2 regions of the Sphingopyxis sp. OAS728 genome follow, and region 2 is predicted to be linked to the other one. Evidence: riboswitches for the same ligand, from Rfam matches in the RefSeq annotation. Region 2 holds a riboswitch; the other holds the start of a gene.

Region 1 (7,839 bases), 120 kb from region 2:
TGCTCGCGGAACGGATGCTTCACCTGCGCCATCTCGGTGACGAGGTCGGCGGTGTCGATCAACTCCTGCGGGGCATTGCGCCCGGTGATGATCACATGCGTCATATGCGGTTTCGCACCCAGCGCCTCCAGCACCTCATCCACCGGCAGATAGTCGTACCGCAGCACGATGTTGAGCTCGTCGGCGATCACCATCTTGTAGCTCGGGTCGGCGATCATGCGCTTCACCTCGTCCCACGCTTCGCGCGCGACCGCAATGTCGCGCGTCCGGTCCTGCGTGTCCCAGGTAAAGCCTTCGCCCATCGGCTTGAATTCGATCAGGTCGGGAAAGCGATCGAACACCGCTTTCTCGCCCGTCGCCATCGCGCCCTTCACGAATTGCACGACCCCGACCTTCATGTCGTGGCCGATCGCGCGCACCGCCATGCCCAGCGCGGCCGAGGTCTTGCCCTTGCCGGGGCCGGTGTGGACGATCACCAGCCCCTTTTCGACCGTCTTGGTCGCGACTTTTTTGTTTTGCGCCGCCTGAATTTTCTTCATCTTCGCCGTATGTTCGGCGTCGGTGCGCGCCTTCATCAGAAGCGCGCCCGCACGCCGCCATAGGCCGCGCGGCCATAGGTGCCGTAATTGAACGCGGTCGCATAATCGGCGTCGAACAGATTGTCGACGCGGCCGTAAATCTCGAAATGGCCGCCCACGGGGAAGGATGCGCGAATGCCCGCAAGCGCATAGCCGTCGAGCGGCACAGCGTTCGCCGCATCGTCGAAACTGTCGCCGACCAGCGTCAGCGTCGCGCCGGTCGACAGGCCGAACGACCAGTCATAATCGGCCGACAGGCTGACCGCATGCGCGGCGCGGCGGGGCAGGCGCTTGCCGTCGAAGGCCGGCCGTCCCGACCGGTCGCGCGCGTCGATATAGCTGTATGATGCGGTGACGTTCAGCGCATCGACGGGCTTCAGCGCCAGCGTCGCCTCGATCCCCTTGGCACGCGTGCGATCGATATTGCCATAGGTGAAGGTCGCATTGTCGTAATTGATCTGGTCGTCGGTGTTGCGCAGGAATGCGGTCAGCGAGATCAGCGCGCGGCCATCGGCCAGATTCTGGTCGATGCCGATATCATAGCTTTTCGACCGTTCGGGGCGCAGCGCGCTATTGCCGCTGAAGGCGTCGTAAAGCTGGTATAGCGACGGTGCCTTGAACCCTTCGCCATAGCTCAGCCGGACGTTGGTCGCGCCCGCATTCGGCGAATAATTGGCGTTGGCGCCGAAGGTCGTCGCGCCGCCGAACTGACTGTGGTCGTCGTGACGGACGCCGCCCGACAGCGACAGGCCGGTAAAGGGCTGGACGATCCCCAGCGCATAGACGCTGTCGATATTCGCCTTCTGGCTGTCGGTCGATCCAAAGCCGAAGAAATCATAGTCGGGCCGCTCATGCTCGTAACCGAAGATCAGCTTGGCCTGCTGCACTGGCGTCACGACGCCCTGATATTCGAACCGCAAATTGGTGCCCGAATAGCCGTAATCGGGCGCGGTGCCGCGCACGAAATAATAATCGCGCTCGTTGCGCATCCACGTCACTGCCGCGCGGCTGGTGAAATTGCCGTCGAACAGGCCCAGGTTCAGCCCTGCATAACCGACATATTGGTCGAGCTTGGCAACGTCGGCGCTGTCGGCGGGCGCGCCGAAGAAGCTGTCATAATCGAGGTCGGCGTTGATGTAATAGCCGCGCAGGTCGAGGCTCAGCGCGTCGCTGAACGCGACCTTCAGCCGCGCGTTGCCCGCGAAATTCTTGTATCCGTCCTTCTCGGTGCCGACCGCTGCCGACGAAATGCCGTCGGTGCGAAAATAAGCCCCGCCGATCCCGCCCGAAATCGCCCCGGTGGTGCCCGACACATCGGCCTTGGCACTGAGCGTATCGCTATACCCATATTCGGCCGAGGCGCCCGCCGCAAAGCCTTCGGCCGGGGTCGCGGTCATCAGGCTGACGACGCCGCCGATCGCCTGGCTGCCGTGCACGACCGAATTCGACCCGCGCAGCACTTCGATCCGGTTGATGTTGCCGGTCAGCAGATGGCCGAAATCATATCCGTCGCCGATACCGCTCGGATCGTTGACCTTCACCCCGTCGATCAGCACCAGGGTTTGCGTCGTTTCCGCACCGCGCAGCGAAATTCCCGCGACCGATCCGGTGCTTCCGGTGCGGTTGAAGCGCACGCCCGGCGTCGTCGCGAGCAGGTCGACGATGTCGACCGTCTGGCGCTTTTCGATCGTGTCGGCGTCGATGATCGTGATCGCCTGACCGACTTCGTCGCGCGGTTGCTCGATCCCCGACGCGGTGACGACGATGTCGTCGCGGTCGCTATCGGTGGTTTGGGCCGGCGCAGGCGTCGCCGCCGTGAAAGCCAACAGGGAAATGGTCGCAAATTTCAACATGGGTAGGGCCCCGCACGCCGACAACGAAGGCGGAGCCTGTCGATACGCGCGCGCGATCGACCGATGTCGGCGGCGCAAGTGGCGTCATGGCCTGCGACCCCGTCACCGAGGCGGCTCCGGCCGCCTGGTTGTCGCTCGACGGAAACCTCCGTGCCGCGGCCTTTCCCTGGACCTTGGCATTGAGCGACCCACGCCGGCAGGTCTCCTGGCTCGCGGGTCAGGGCTCGATGCACGCCTTCCCAGGTGACCCCAGTGGCTGATCCGAACGCGTCGGACCGGTGCATCTCGCTCGCCGCTTACAGTTGCAGGGACAGCCTCGGCTTCGGGGGTTCAGGACGAGCCCCTTCACCGCGTTCCCATTTTAAGCCCTTTCGGGCACCGGCGCGATCATGCGCGAGGCAAGCCCCGCACGCGCCGCCCATAGCGGAATCGCGCTTTTGCGCAATGGCTATTGGCGTTCGACGATCATCGCCGCACCGACGCCCATCGCGCCGGTCAGCACGACAAGTCCGTAGCGTCCCCCGCACGCGTCGAGCGCGTCGAGCAGGGTCGAGGTCAGGATCGCGCCGCTCGCGCCCATCGGATGCCCCTTTGCAAGGTGTCCGCCGCTGACGTTGACGCGCGCCGGATCGGCATCGCGGTCGCGCAGGAATTTGGCGATGGTGACGGCAAACGCCTCCATGAACTCGATCCGGTCCATATCGTCCAGCGTCAGCCCGGCGTGCGTCAGCACCTTGTCCATCGCCGCGAAACCTGCGGTCAGTGAGGCCGCGGGGTCGCCGCCGCTCTCGGCAAAGGCGACAACGCGCGCACGCGGCGCGATGCCCAGCCCTGCGCCGCCGACCAGCGCCAGCCCCGCGCCGTCGCAGATCGGCGGCGCGTGGGCGATGCTGTGCAGCGGTTCGAAGGTCGCGCCTTCGAGCGCGCCGGCATATTGCGCCTGCAGTTCGCCAAAGGCGGCCGGCGCGGCGGCTAACGATTCCGCTGTGGTTTGTCGGCGGATGCATTCCTCGCCCGCCAGCGCGCCGGTCGCGATGCGCGAGGATTGCAGGGCGGCGTCATTTTCGGTCGCCGCTGCTTTCTGCTGCGAGCTGAGCGCCACCGCGTCGAGCTCGGCGCGCGTGATGCCTTCGACATGGGCGAGCCGGTCGGCAGCGAGCACCGGCGGCACGAAGCGCGCGTGCGGTGGCAGTTCGTCGTTGGCGTAAAAGCCCGCGCGGTCGCCGAGGAACGGGCTCGCGCTCATCGATTCAACGCCGCCCGCGAGGATGTGCGTGGCTTCGCCGCTCGCGACCTTCGCCACCGCCTGACCGATCGCCGACAGCCCCGACGCGCAATAATTGTTGATGCTGTGCGCCGCCGCGGTGTCGGGAAGCCCCGCGTGGAGTTTCGCAAGCATCGCGATATGCCCCCCCTGAGCGCCGCTCTGCGTGACGCAGCCAAGCAGCATCGCGTCAGGCGCCGACGCGATAGCGCCGCAACGAGCGGCGAGCGCGGCCGCCTGCTGGCGCACCAGTTCCTGCGGACTCAGCCCGGCAAGCCCACCATCGGGCCGCGCCTTGCCGCGCGGCGTGCGCACCGCATCGTAGATAAAAACGTCGGTCAAATCAGGTGCCGACGACGAAGCTGACTGCGGTCGTCGCGCTGCCGCCGACGTTGAAGGTCGCGAAGTTGCGCGCCCCTTCGACCTGATAATCGCCCGCGTTTCCGGTGACTTGCCGCCAGCCGTCGAGCAGCATCCGTACCCCGGTGGCACCTACGGGATGCCCGAGCCCGATCAGCCCGCCCGACGGGTTGACCGGCAATTTGCCGCCCAGCGCAATCGTCCCGTCCTCGACCGCGCGCCAGCTTTCGCCCGGCTTGGTGATACCGAAATGATCGATCGCCATATATTCGGTGATCGAGAAGCAATCATGCACCTCGACCCCGTCGCAGGCATAGATGTCGGGCATCTCGGCACGGCGCAGCGCGTCCATCATCGATTTGCGAACGCTAGGAAAAACAAAGTCTTGGCCTCTACTCCCCGCGACCTTCGTCGAATAGAGCAGGGGCGCGGTCGCATGCCCCCATCCCTTGATCCGCGGAATGCTGTCGATCGAAATCCCCCGACGTTGCGCGTAAACTTCGGCAACTTCCGCCGAAGCCAGAAAGATCGCGGCGGCGCCGTCGGTAACCTGCCCGCAGTCGGACTTGCGCAAGCTCCCTTCGATCAGCGGATTGACCTCGTCATTCTCGCCGAGATGCTCATCCGTGATCGCCCAGCCGCGCGTCTGCGAGTACGGGTTCTTCTTCGCATTGGCGAAATTGTTCGCCGAAATGCCGCGCAGATATGCACGGTCGAGGCCGAAGCGTTCGTCATATTCCTCGGCGACGCGCGCGAACATATATGGCCAGAGGTAGCGCGCCTCCTGCGCCTCGCGCCCCGCCCAGGCAGCGGCACCGAGATATTCGGCGGCACACTGGCCGGGGACATTGCGCATCAGTTCGATGCCGAGCACCAGAGCAAGGCCGTAGCGTTCGGCTTCGATCTCGGCCGCGGCGGCGAGGATCGCGATGCTGCCCGAGGCGCAGGCGGCCTCGTGCCGCGACGCGGGGATGCCCGCGAGGTCGGGGTGGACGTGACCGAAGAAACCGCCGAGCTGGCCTTGTCCCGCGAAGAGTTCGCCGACGAAATTGCCGACATGCGCGGTTTCGACCTCCTTGGGTTCGATGCCGGTCGCAACGAACGCCGCTTCGGCGACGTCGCGGAACAGTTCGAACAGCCCGCCGCCCTCGCGTTCGAGGTTGCGCGAAAAGTCGGTCTGCGCGCCGCCGAGGATGAAGACGTCCTTTGCCATGTCAGGCTTCCTTTTCGAGGGTTGCGAGTGCCATTTCGCGTACTTCGCTGCGCATCACCTTGTTGGTGACGTTGCGCGGCAAGGCGTCGAAGCGGAACAGGCGTTCGGGCAGTTTGAAGACGGCGAGGTCGTGGCCGCGCAGATAGTCGGCGACTTCGCCGATCCCGACGTCGTCGGCGCCGCGCGGGACATAGGCGAGGCCGATGCGCTCGCCCATCGTCGGATCGGGGAGCGAAAAGACACACGCCTCGGCGAGCAGCGGGTGGCCGCCGAGCAACTGGTCGATCTCCTCGGGCGAGATGTTCACGCCGCCTCGGATGATCAGATCCTTGCAGCGTCCGACAAAGCGGTAGAAGTCGCCCCCCTCGGCGATCTCGAACAGGTCGCCGGTGCGGAACCAGCCGTCGTCGGTAAAGGCTTCGGCTGTGCGGTCGGGGGCGTTATGATAGCCCTCGAACAGCGTCGGTCCCCGGATTTGCAATTCGCCCGAGACGCCGTCGGCCTCGATCGCATCGCCGCCGCCCGGCGGCACGAGCCGGCTTTCGATATTGGGCGCGCGGCCCTCGCCATAGGGGCGCTGATAGGTGCCGCGGCGCGGGAACAGGCTCGCGCGCTTGTCGGGATCGGGCATGTCGCCCTCGCCGGTGATGAAGCTCATCCCCTCGTTCGATCCGAAGACGTTGACGATGATGATGCCCAGCTTCTCCTGGAAACCGCGCACCATCGCGGGGGCGAGCGGCGCCGATCCCGAGGCGATGACGCGCAGGCTGGAGAGGTCGACCGACGCGAGCAGCGCCTCATTCTGCAGCAGCATGTTGAGCACGGCGGGCGGTGCGATCGTCAGGCTCGGCCGCTCGGTCGCGATCTGCTTGAGATAGATGCCGGGATCGAACGGATGGTGCAGCACCATGGTGCCCGCGCTGGTCAGCCAGCACATGGTGATGCCGCCGATGCTCGCCATGTTGATGAGCGGGAAGGGGTTGAGCAGGATATCGCCCGGCCCGACCTTCATCGCCTCATACCCCGCGCCCGCGACCGCGATCCAGTGGTTGTGGCTGCGCGGTACGCCCTTGGGAACGCCGGTGGTGCCCGAGGTCCAGCAGATGGTGAAGATATCGTCGGCGTCGACCGGGTTCGCCGCGACATGCGCGGCGAGGGCCCGCTCGTCGCCGCGGACGGTCGACAGGTCGAGCGCGCCCTCGGGCGGATTCGGGCCGAAGGTCATCAGCCGGATGCCGTCCAGAAGCGGCTGCGCAACGCCGACATGGTCGCAGCCCTTGACCTGCGTCGCGCAGACGAACGCCTTGGGCTCGACGACGCCGATCATCCCTTTGAGCTCATGGCTGCGATATTGCACCGCCGCCGGGCTGACGATCGCGCCGATCTGCGCCGCCGCAAAATAGAGCGCAACGAACTCGCTGATATTCGGAAGCTGGACGAGCAGTACATCGTCCTTGCCGATCCCCGCGACGATCAGCGCGCCCGCGATCCGGTCGACCTCCGCCTCAAGCTCGGCGTAGGTCAGCCGCTGCGGTTCGCCGAAAGCGAAGTCGCCGCGGTTCGGCGCATCGACCAGCGCGAGCCGCTCGGGATGCGCCACCGCATTGGCGAAGAACAGGTCGGCGAAACTCTTGTCGCCCCACCAGCCGTTGTCGCGATGCCGCCGCCTTTTATCCTCTCCCGCGACGATCATCTCAGGCGGCCAGCACGCTGTTCGGACCCATGCCGATGTCGTCGCCGCTTGCCCAGACGGTGTGCGTGCCCGAACAGATGCGTTCGGGCAGGATGATCCGGCACACCGGCCCCGCCGCGACATTTTTCGCGTCGATCAACACGCATTCGGAGCGATCGGTTTCGAGGTCGGCGATGAAGGAGACGAGATAGCCGTCGTCCTCGTCCTTCGCGTTTATGCGCGGCGCGAAGGGCGCCTCGCTGCCGAAGCGGCCGGGGCCGAATTCATATTCCTCACTCGTTCCGGCGTTCAGGTCGTGCTTCACGAGCCCGCGGAACAGGAACCAGCCGGGCTCCGGGATCGCGCTATAGGCGTAGCGGTAGGGCTTCCCCGCATAGCGGTGGTTGAACATGCCGAATTCGAGATCGCGGTCGTCGAGGCGCTGCTCGGTGGTCTCACCGGTCTTCAAATTGAAGCGCCAGCGGTGGAGGCGCGGCTTCAGGAGGCCCTGATCGAGATAGGCCATCATCCGCTCCAAGCCCTCAGGGGCGTTCGGATAGGACTTCGGCATCGGCTCTTCCTGATAATAGCCGTCGAGGATGATCTCGTCGCCTTCCTCCCACGCGTTGAGCCAGTGGAGCGTGTAGGTCGGCTCGGCTTCGAACCAGCGGATATCCTCGGGCTGGCCGTGGCGCGGGATGATCGCAAAACGCGTCTTTTCGTCGGGATGGAACTGCACCACATGCAGGTTCCGTTCGAGCAGTTCCTCGCTCCAGTACAGCGGCATGTCGTTGAGGATCGTGTAATTCTTCGTGAACGCCATGTCGTGCGGCAGGCGCGGCCCAGCAAGCGGGACGGGGATATAATGCTTAAGCTTATTGTCCGCCCCGACAACGCCA
Region 2 (7,839 bases):
CCGCGCTCGCCCGGATGACGCGCGATGTCGACCGGGCCGAGGAACTGGCGCAGGAGGCACTACTGATCGCGCTCACCGAATGGCCGAAGACGGGCGTGCCCGATAATCCGGGTGCCTGGCTGACCGCGGCGGCGAAAAGGCGCGTGATCGACGGGGTGCGGCACCATGCGATGCGGGAGCGGAAACATGCCGAAATCGCGCGCGAACTGGACGAGGAGCGCGACATGAGCGCGGAGGCCGTCGAGGCAGCGCTCGACGATCTGCTGGGCGACGAACTGCTCGGGCTGATCTTTGCCGCCTGCCATCCGGTGATTTCGCCCGAGGCGCGCGCGGCGCTGACGCTGCGGCTGGTCGGCGGACTAACGGTCGAGGAGATTGCGCGGGCGTTCCTGTCGAACGAGGCGGCGATCGCGGCGCGGATCACGCGGGCGAAGAAGGCGATCGCCAAGGCGGGCGTGGCTTTCGAAGTACCGCGCGGGGCGGAGCTTCAGGCGCGGCTGGGGTCGGTGCTCGAGGTCGTCTATCTCATCTTCAACGAAGGCTATGCCGCGACCGCGGGGCCGTCGCTCGTCCGCCCGCCGCTGTGCGCCGAGGCGCAGCGGCTGGGGCGCATTCTGGCGGGGTTGATGCCCGAACAGCCCGAGGTGCTGGGGCTGCTCGCGCTGATGGAAATCCAGGCGTCGCGGCTGGCGGCGCGGGCCGGGCCCGACGGGCGGTTCGTGCCATTGACCGAGCAGAATCGCGCGCGATGGGACCAATTGTTGATCCGCCGCGGGCTGAATGCACTCGATCGCGCCGGGGCGCTGGGCGGGGCCGATGGGCCTTATGCGTTGCAAGCGGCGCTGGCTGCATGCCATGCGCGGGCGCGGTCGGCGGATGACACCGACTGGCAGCGTATCGCCGCGCTCTACGACCGGCTGGGTCAGGTGATGCCGTCGCCGGTGGTCGAGCTCAATCGCGCGGTGGCGTACAGCATGGCCTTCGGTCCAGAGGCCGGATTGCAGTTGATCGACGAGATTGCCGAGGCCGCTGCGCTCCGCAACTATGCGCCGCTGCCTGCTGCTCGTGGGGATCTCTTGCTGCGAGCGGGGCGACGGGGCGAAGCGAAGGTGGAGTTTGAAGCCGCGGCTGTGTTGTCGAGCAACGAGCGTGAGCGCGACTTCCTGCTGGCGCGCGCCGCGGCGTGCGCCGAATGACGACAGTCGCGGTCGAGAGCATCGGCGTTGAAGCGCAGCCCCTCGTCATCCTCGACGATTTCGCACCCGATCCCGATGGCTTGCGGCGTTTTGCAACGGAAGCCGATTTCGCGCCGGCGCTCAATCATTATCCCGGCGTTCGAGCCGATCTCCCGCCGTCCTATCTCGCGACCCAGCTACCGGTCATTGCAGCAGCTGCGGCTGCCGCGTTTGGGCGGACCGGGCCGATCAGGGTCGTCGATGCGAGCTTTTCGATTGTCTCGACCCCGGCGGGCGAACTCACGATCCCGCAGCGCCTTCCGCATATCGACGCCTTCACCGAGGATCGCATCGCGCTCGTCCATTACCTGTCGCCCAAGGGAGGCGACGGCACCGCCTTCTTCCGCCACCGCGCGACGGGGTTCGAGACGATCGACGAGCGGCGGCGCGACCTCTTCTTTCGCCACCTCGACACCGAACTGCGTCATGGGGGGGCGCCGCCGCCCGGCTATTTGCTGGGCGATACGCCATTGTTCGAATGCATTGCCACCAAGTCCGCGCGCTACAATCGCGCGCTGCTCTATCGCAGCTGGAATCTTCACAGCGGGGCGATTTCACCGGACAATGCGCTATCCGCAAGCGCCGGCGACGGGCGGCTGACGGTGACCGGCTTCTTCTCCATAGGTTGAAGCGCGCCCGCCGCGATTTCGGCACGGCTGTACGACGGTTTTGGATCGCTGTTCCGGAACGGGACAACGGTCCGTCGCACTTCGGTGTAAGAGGGGCGACGAACAGCCTATGGGCGCCCGCGCCTTGCCATTGAAAACCGGACGATAACTGTGCTCTTCTCGACCCGCATTCTGTTCCCCGTCGCGATCGTAGCGACCGCATTGACGCTACCCGCTTTTGCTCAGAGCAAGACGATCACGGGCGTCGACGCGCTGCGCGAGTGGAATCTCGTCGTGCTCGGCAACCTCGAATCCGCTTCCGAAGTCGAGGGGCGGACCTTCGTCGGGGGCAATCTTGTTGGCAATTCGTCGAACTACGGCATCCGCGTTACGACCTCACCGAACGGCCAGCCGGGCCTGACCGTTGTCGGAAACGTGACCGGGAGCCACAAGAATCTCAACAATGGCTCGGGTGCGGTCGTCGGCGGCAACGTGACCAGCGGTTTTAACCTCAATGGCCCGAACCAGACTGTGAAGGTCGGCGGGACGATCAGCAACACCAACGTCAATCAGAATACCGTCATTTCCAACCTCGACAGGAGCAATCCCGCATTCGGGCTGGCGCTGCAACAGCAGAAAACCGATCTGAAGAGCAGCATGGGCAGCCTGTCGTTCGAGATGGGCACGCTCAAATCGAACAGCCAGCTGACGGTGCAGGGCAATCGCGGCACCTTTACCGCGCAGCCGAATGCTCAGGGGCTGGCGGTGTTCAACATTACCGCGGCGAACCTCGACAAGATCGGCGAGATCCAGTTTAACCTGAACGGCGCCGACACCGCGATCGTCAATGTCAGCGGCCGGTCGATCAACCTCAACGACAATTTCCTGGGCGGCACGAACAACCTTGGCGAGCGGGTGATCTGGAATTTCCCCGAGGCCGAGACGCTGAAGCTGAGCACTGCATGGGGCGGATCGGTGCTCGCGCCGCTCGCCGATGCCGAGACGCGTAATTATATTCAGGGGTCGGCGGTGTTCGGCAATCTCAAGCAGAATGGCGAGATGCATATCGGGACGTTCAAGGGCGGCTATACGACGTCGCCGCCCGGTGGCGGATCGAGCGGCGGCGACAGTTCGACCGGCGGTGGCGCGACGCCGATACCCGAGCCGGGGATGGTCGGGCTGTTCGGGCTGGGCGTCGGCGGGTTGATCCTGTGGCGGCGTCGCCGGGCAAAGTCGGGCGACGCCGCCTGACGATCAGGTTTCGAGCGGCTTCACCGTCCGCGGGCGTCGGTCGGGGCCGACCGCGACGAAGATGAAGACCGCCTGCGTGACCTTGTTATCCTCGTCGGCATGACGGTCGCGCGCCCAGGCTTCGACCTCGACGTGCATCGAGGTGCGGCCGACCTTGACGAGCCGACCGAATACCGACACCTCGTCGCCGACAAAGACGGGGCGGTGGAAGGACATGCCTTCCACCGAGATCGTCACCGCGCGGCCGCGTGCGTGGCGTGAGGCCACGGACGATGCCGCGAGGTCCATCTGCGCCATCAGCCAGCCGCCGAAGATGTCGCCATAGACATTGGCGTTCACGGGCATGGCGGTGACGCGGACGGCGGGTTGGCCGTCGGGCATGATCGCGTCAGTTTGCATCATAGGCTTCCTTGATGCGGGCTTTGGTCCGCATCGCCTGGGCTGCGGCGACCATCGCGACGAGTGCCGGGCGCACCTCATCCCATTTGCGCGTCTTGAGCCCGCAATCGGGGTTCACCCAGATCTGCTGCGGCGAGACATGCTGGCCGGCGAGGGTGAGAAGGTCGGTCATCTCGCGCTCGGCCGGGATGCGGGGGCTGTGGATGTCGTAGACGCCGGGGCCGACCTCGTTCGGATAGGCATAGCTGGCGAAGGCGTCGAGCAGCTCCATCTGCGAGCGCGCGGTCTCGATCGAAATAACGTCGGCGTCCATCGCGCCGATCGCGCGGATGATGTCGTTGAACTCCGAATAGCACATATGGGTGTGGATCTGCGTGTCGTCGCGGACGCCCGATGATGCGATGCGGAAGCTTTCGACCGCCCAGTCCAGATAATGCTGCCATTCGCTGCGGCGGAGCGGCAGGCCTTCGCGCAGCGCGGCTTCGTCGATCTGGATGATCGCGGCGCCGGCGGCTTCGAGATCGTGCACCTCGTCGCGGATCGCGAGCGCGATCTGGCGGCAGCTTGCCTCGCGCGGCTGGTCGTCGCGAACGAAGGACCAGTTGAGGATGGTGACGGGACCGGTGAGCATGCCCTTCATCGGGCGGTCGGTCTGGTCCTGCGCATAACGCCACCAGTCGACGGTCATCGGCGCGGGGCGCGAGACGTCGCCATAGAGGATCGGCGGGCGGACGCAGCGCGAGCCGTAGCTTTGCACCCAGCCGGCGCGAGTGAAGGCGAAGCCGGCGAGTTGCTCGCCGAAATATTGCACCATGTCGTTGCGTTCGAATTCGCCGTGGACGAGGATGTCGAGGCCGATTTCCTCCTGCCATTTGACCGCGGCGCGCGTTTCGACGCGCAGATACTGGTCATAGGCGACATCGTCGATTTCGCCCTTGATATGCGCGGCGCGGGCTTTGCGGACCTCGGGAGTCTGCGGGAAGCTGCCGATCGTCGTGGTGGGATAAGCGGGGAGGGCGAGGCGCTGTTGCTGGACGTCGCGGCGCACGGCGAAGGGCGAGGTGCGGTGGGTCGCGCTTTCGTCGAGGGCGGCGAGGCGCTGGGCGACTGCCGGGTTGTGGATTTTCGGTGAGGTCTGGCGCGCGACCGCGGCGATGCGCGAGGCCGAGAAGGCGGCGAAGCTGGCATCCTCGCCCTCATTGAGCGCCTTGGCGAGCGCGGCGAGTTCCTCGATCTTTTGCACCGCGAAGCTTAGCCACTGGGCGATTTCGGGATCGAGGCCGGTTTCGAGTGTCAGGTCGACCGGGACGTGGAGGAGCGAACAGGACGGGGCGAGGATGAGGTCGCGTTTGCCGGCGAGTTCCTTGAGACGCCAATAGAGGTCGGGGAGGTTGGCGCGCCAGATGTTGCGGCCGTCGATCACGCCGAGCGATAGGAGAACGTGTGGCTGGAGCTTGGCGAGCGCGGGCTCGAGCTGGTCGGGCGCGCGGACGAGGTCGAGGTGGAGGCCGTGGACGGGGAGGTCAGCGACGAGGTCGAGGTTGTCGCCGAGGCCGCCGAAGTAGGTGGTGAGCATCAGCTTGGGCCCGCGAGTCGCGAGGCGGGCGTAGGCGCGCTCGAAGGTGGTGCGTTGCTCGGCGCTGAGATCGAGGACGAGGCACGGCTCGTCGATCTGGACCCATTCCGCGCCGGCCTTGGCGAGGCGGGCGAGAATTTCGGCGTAGGTGTCGAGGAGCTGCGGCAGGAGCGCGAGCGGTTCGACCGCCTTGCCCTTGGCGAGCATCAGATAGGAGACGGGGCCGAGGAGGACGGGGCGGGTTGAATAACCGAGCGCCTTGGCTTCCTCAAATTCGTCGAAAATCTTGGTCGAGGCGATACGGAAGGTCTGGCCCGCGGTGAGTTCGGGGACCATAAAATGATAGTTGGTATCGAACCATTTGGTCATTTCCTGCGCTGTTGTGTCGTGGCTGTGGCCGCAGGCGGCGGGGCCCTGCGCGCCGCGCGCCATGGCGAAATAGAGGTCGGGATCGACCGTCTCGCCGCTCCAGTCGTAGCGGGGCGGGACGGCGCCGATCAGCGCGCTGGTGTCGAGGACATGGTCGTAGAGCGAGAAGTCGTTCGAGGGCAGGATGTCGGCGCCGAGCGCTTTCTGGCGCGCCCAGTTGGCGACGCGGAGGCCCGCTGCGGCGGACTGGAGTTCGGCGAGGGTCGACTTGCCCGCCCAATAGCTTTCGAGCGCGAATTTGAGTTCGCGGCGGAGGCCGATGCGGGGGAAGCCGAGGGTGGCGACGCTGACAGTCATTTTCAAACACCTTGCAAGGGGCAAGGCGCCGGGCAGACGAGCAGGCACGAGTCCGCGCCCGTGAAGCAAGGTCGGGCGCAGCCATGCATGCGGCCTGACCGGACACCCCGCCGGAGGACGTATCTGACGAGGCAGGTCTCCTGGCTCACGGATCGACGCGGTGGTCTGGCCTTCCCGGTCCCTTGCCGGACCAGTGACACGTAGCGACCATCGCTCACCGCTTACAGTTGCGGGGGCAGCGCCGGCTTTGAACCGGCTTCCCGTCTTAGCTCCACGCAGCGCAAGCGGCGCAGAGAACCTCGACAGGCTGAAACATAACGCAGCGGCGGGGCTTGTCAATAGTCATATAAAGAATTCTTTATATGACGCCCTGGTGCCTTCGTATGCCATGCAAACGTCAAGTCGTTTGTCGATTCGAACGGGCGGCCCGTCGAACGGGGTGGGGCCGATACCAAGGCGTATGGCAATGATATAGCATAGTTTTCGGACACCTTGCGCCGCCTTTCGCGGTGCCGTCCGCACGCCCGCGGGGCGCAGGAGATGCATTGCCGACCAAATCCTTTCGCCCTGGCGGCGGTCGCGGCTGAACAGGCCGGCGGGACTGCCCCCTTCGTTTCCCCCACCGAAGGCTCTCCCCCATGAAGCTCCCCCAAGACTATTCCAGCGGCTCCAGCGACGGCGAATGCGAGTGTTTGCCGCGCCCCGAAATCCCGGCTGACGTCGCCGTGCTGACCACCTTTGTCCTGCGATATCAGGATGCTTGGTTCGGGATGGAAAAGCGCGTTGCGTTCGAGGCCGAGGATGTCGCCGCGGCGCTGGTGATGATGGAGCGCGAGACGATCGGCGCGTGGGCCGAATTGACGCAGGACGGAAATGTGATTTGCCGCCGCGGCTTCGAGCCGGGCGGGGCCGCCGACTATTGGGTCGTCGACTAGCGGGCGGTTCGGGACGATGCGGAGCGGACGGCGCACGGCCGCCCGCTCCCTTGTCGTCATCGAGGCGTCAGAAACGCTCGCCGACCATCTCCTCGCTCTTCGCCCACAGCGCCTTGGCGTTGTCGGGATCGATCGCATAGGAGCGCACGCCGGCGCGCAGGCCCTCGTCATTCGCGAGCTCGGCGACGTGGCAATCCTCGAGATAGCGCCCGCCGACCTCGGCCGGATCGGCGACCGCGGCGGCCCAGACCGAGGTTGCGGCGCCCTGCGGGATCGATTTGAACTCGAACACGGGCTCGCCCGCCGCAATGGCATTGGCGTTGAGCTGTTCGACGAGCGCCTCGATCGCGCCTTCGTCGAGGTGACGGCCGAGTTCGGTGTGGATGCCGCCCGGGTGGAGCGCGATGCCGCGCACGCCGCGGTCCTTGTGACGGCGGTCGAACTCGACGGCGAAGAGGATATTCGCGGTCTTCGAACGGCCATAGGCGATCCACGGTTCATAATCGCCATTGTCGAAGTTCGGATCGGCGAGGTTCACGTCCGAGAAGCGGTGCCCCGACGAGGCGAGGCTGACGAGGCGGCCGCCGTCCTTGATCAACGGCGCGATGCGGTTCGCGAAGGTGAAGTGGCCCAAGTGATTGGTGCCGAACTGAGTTTCGAAGCCATCCTCGGTCTTGCCGAAGGGCGCGGCCATCACGCCGGCATTGTTGATGACGACGTCGAATTTGCGGCCGTCGGCGATCAGCGCATCGGCGGCGGCACGGACGCTGGCGAGCGAGGCGAGGTCGAGCTGGATCAGCTCGAAGCTGCCGCCACCCTGTGCTGCGGCGTCGCGGACGGCGGCGGTGGCGCCTTCGGCCTTGGTCAGGTCGCGCGCGGCACCGACGACATCGGCGCCGTGGGCGACGAGCGCGCGGGCGGTTTCGACGCCGAGCCCGGCCGAGACGCCGGTGACGAGGAAGCGCTTGCCCGACAGGTCGACCCCGGCGAGGACGTCGTCGGTGGTCGATTTCGCGTTGAACTGGGTCATGCTAAGCTCCTTGGATGAAGCAGGGCGGAGGGGATTGCCCTGACCCGGTCAAGATAGGCGCTGCGCCCGCCGCCGCGCT

What was found. A riboswitch is a leader RNA that binds a small molecule or an ion and turns the genes downstream of it on or off. The one in region 2 is predicted to bind cobalamin.
Region 1: linked by a shared signal. The riboswitch ahead of GGC65_RS05875 (TonB-dependent receptor plug domain-containing protein) and the one ahead of metE (5-methyltetrahydropteroyltriglutamate--homocysteine S-methyltransferase) in region 2 are both predicted to bind cobalamin.

Annotation. Positions count from the first base shown of each region.
Region 1 is NZ_JADBDT010000001.1:1,243,516-1,251,354, reverse strand. It holds gene cobO (cob(I)yrinic acid a,c-diamide adenosyltransferase) at 1-575, opposite strand, end outside; gene GGC65_RS05875 (TonB-dependent receptor plug domain-containing protein) at 575-2,431, opposite strand; cobalamin riboswitch at 2,609-2,829, opposite strand; gene GGC65_RS05870 (acetyl-CoA C-acyltransferase) at 2,880-4,037, opposite strand; gene GGC65_RS05865 (acetyl-CoA acetyltransferase) at 4,039-5,268, opposite strand; gene GGC65_RS05860 (class I adenylate-forming enzyme family protein) at 5,270-6,961, opposite strand; gene GGC65_RS05855 (carotenoid oxygenase family protein) at 6,963-7,839, opposite strand, start outside.
Region 2 is NZ_JADBDT010000001.1:1,119,562-1,127,400, reverse strand. It holds gene GGC65_RS05310 (RNA polymerase sigma factor) at 1-1,196, shown strand, start outside; gene GGC65_RS05305 (DUF6445 family protein) at 1,193-1,864, shown strand; gene GGC65_RS05300 (choice-of-anchor A family protein) at 2,015-3,094, shown strand; gene GGC65_RS05295 (acyl-CoA thioesterase) at 3,098-3,496, opposite strand; gene metE (5-methyltetrahydropteroyltriglutamate--homocysteine S-methyltransferase) at 3,483-5,795, opposite strand; cobalamin riboswitch at 5,908-6,112, opposite strand; gene GGC65_RS05285 (hypothetical protein) at 6,434-6,730, shown strand; gene GGC65_RS05280 (SDR family NAD(P)-dependent oxidoreductase) at 6,798-7,760, opposite strand.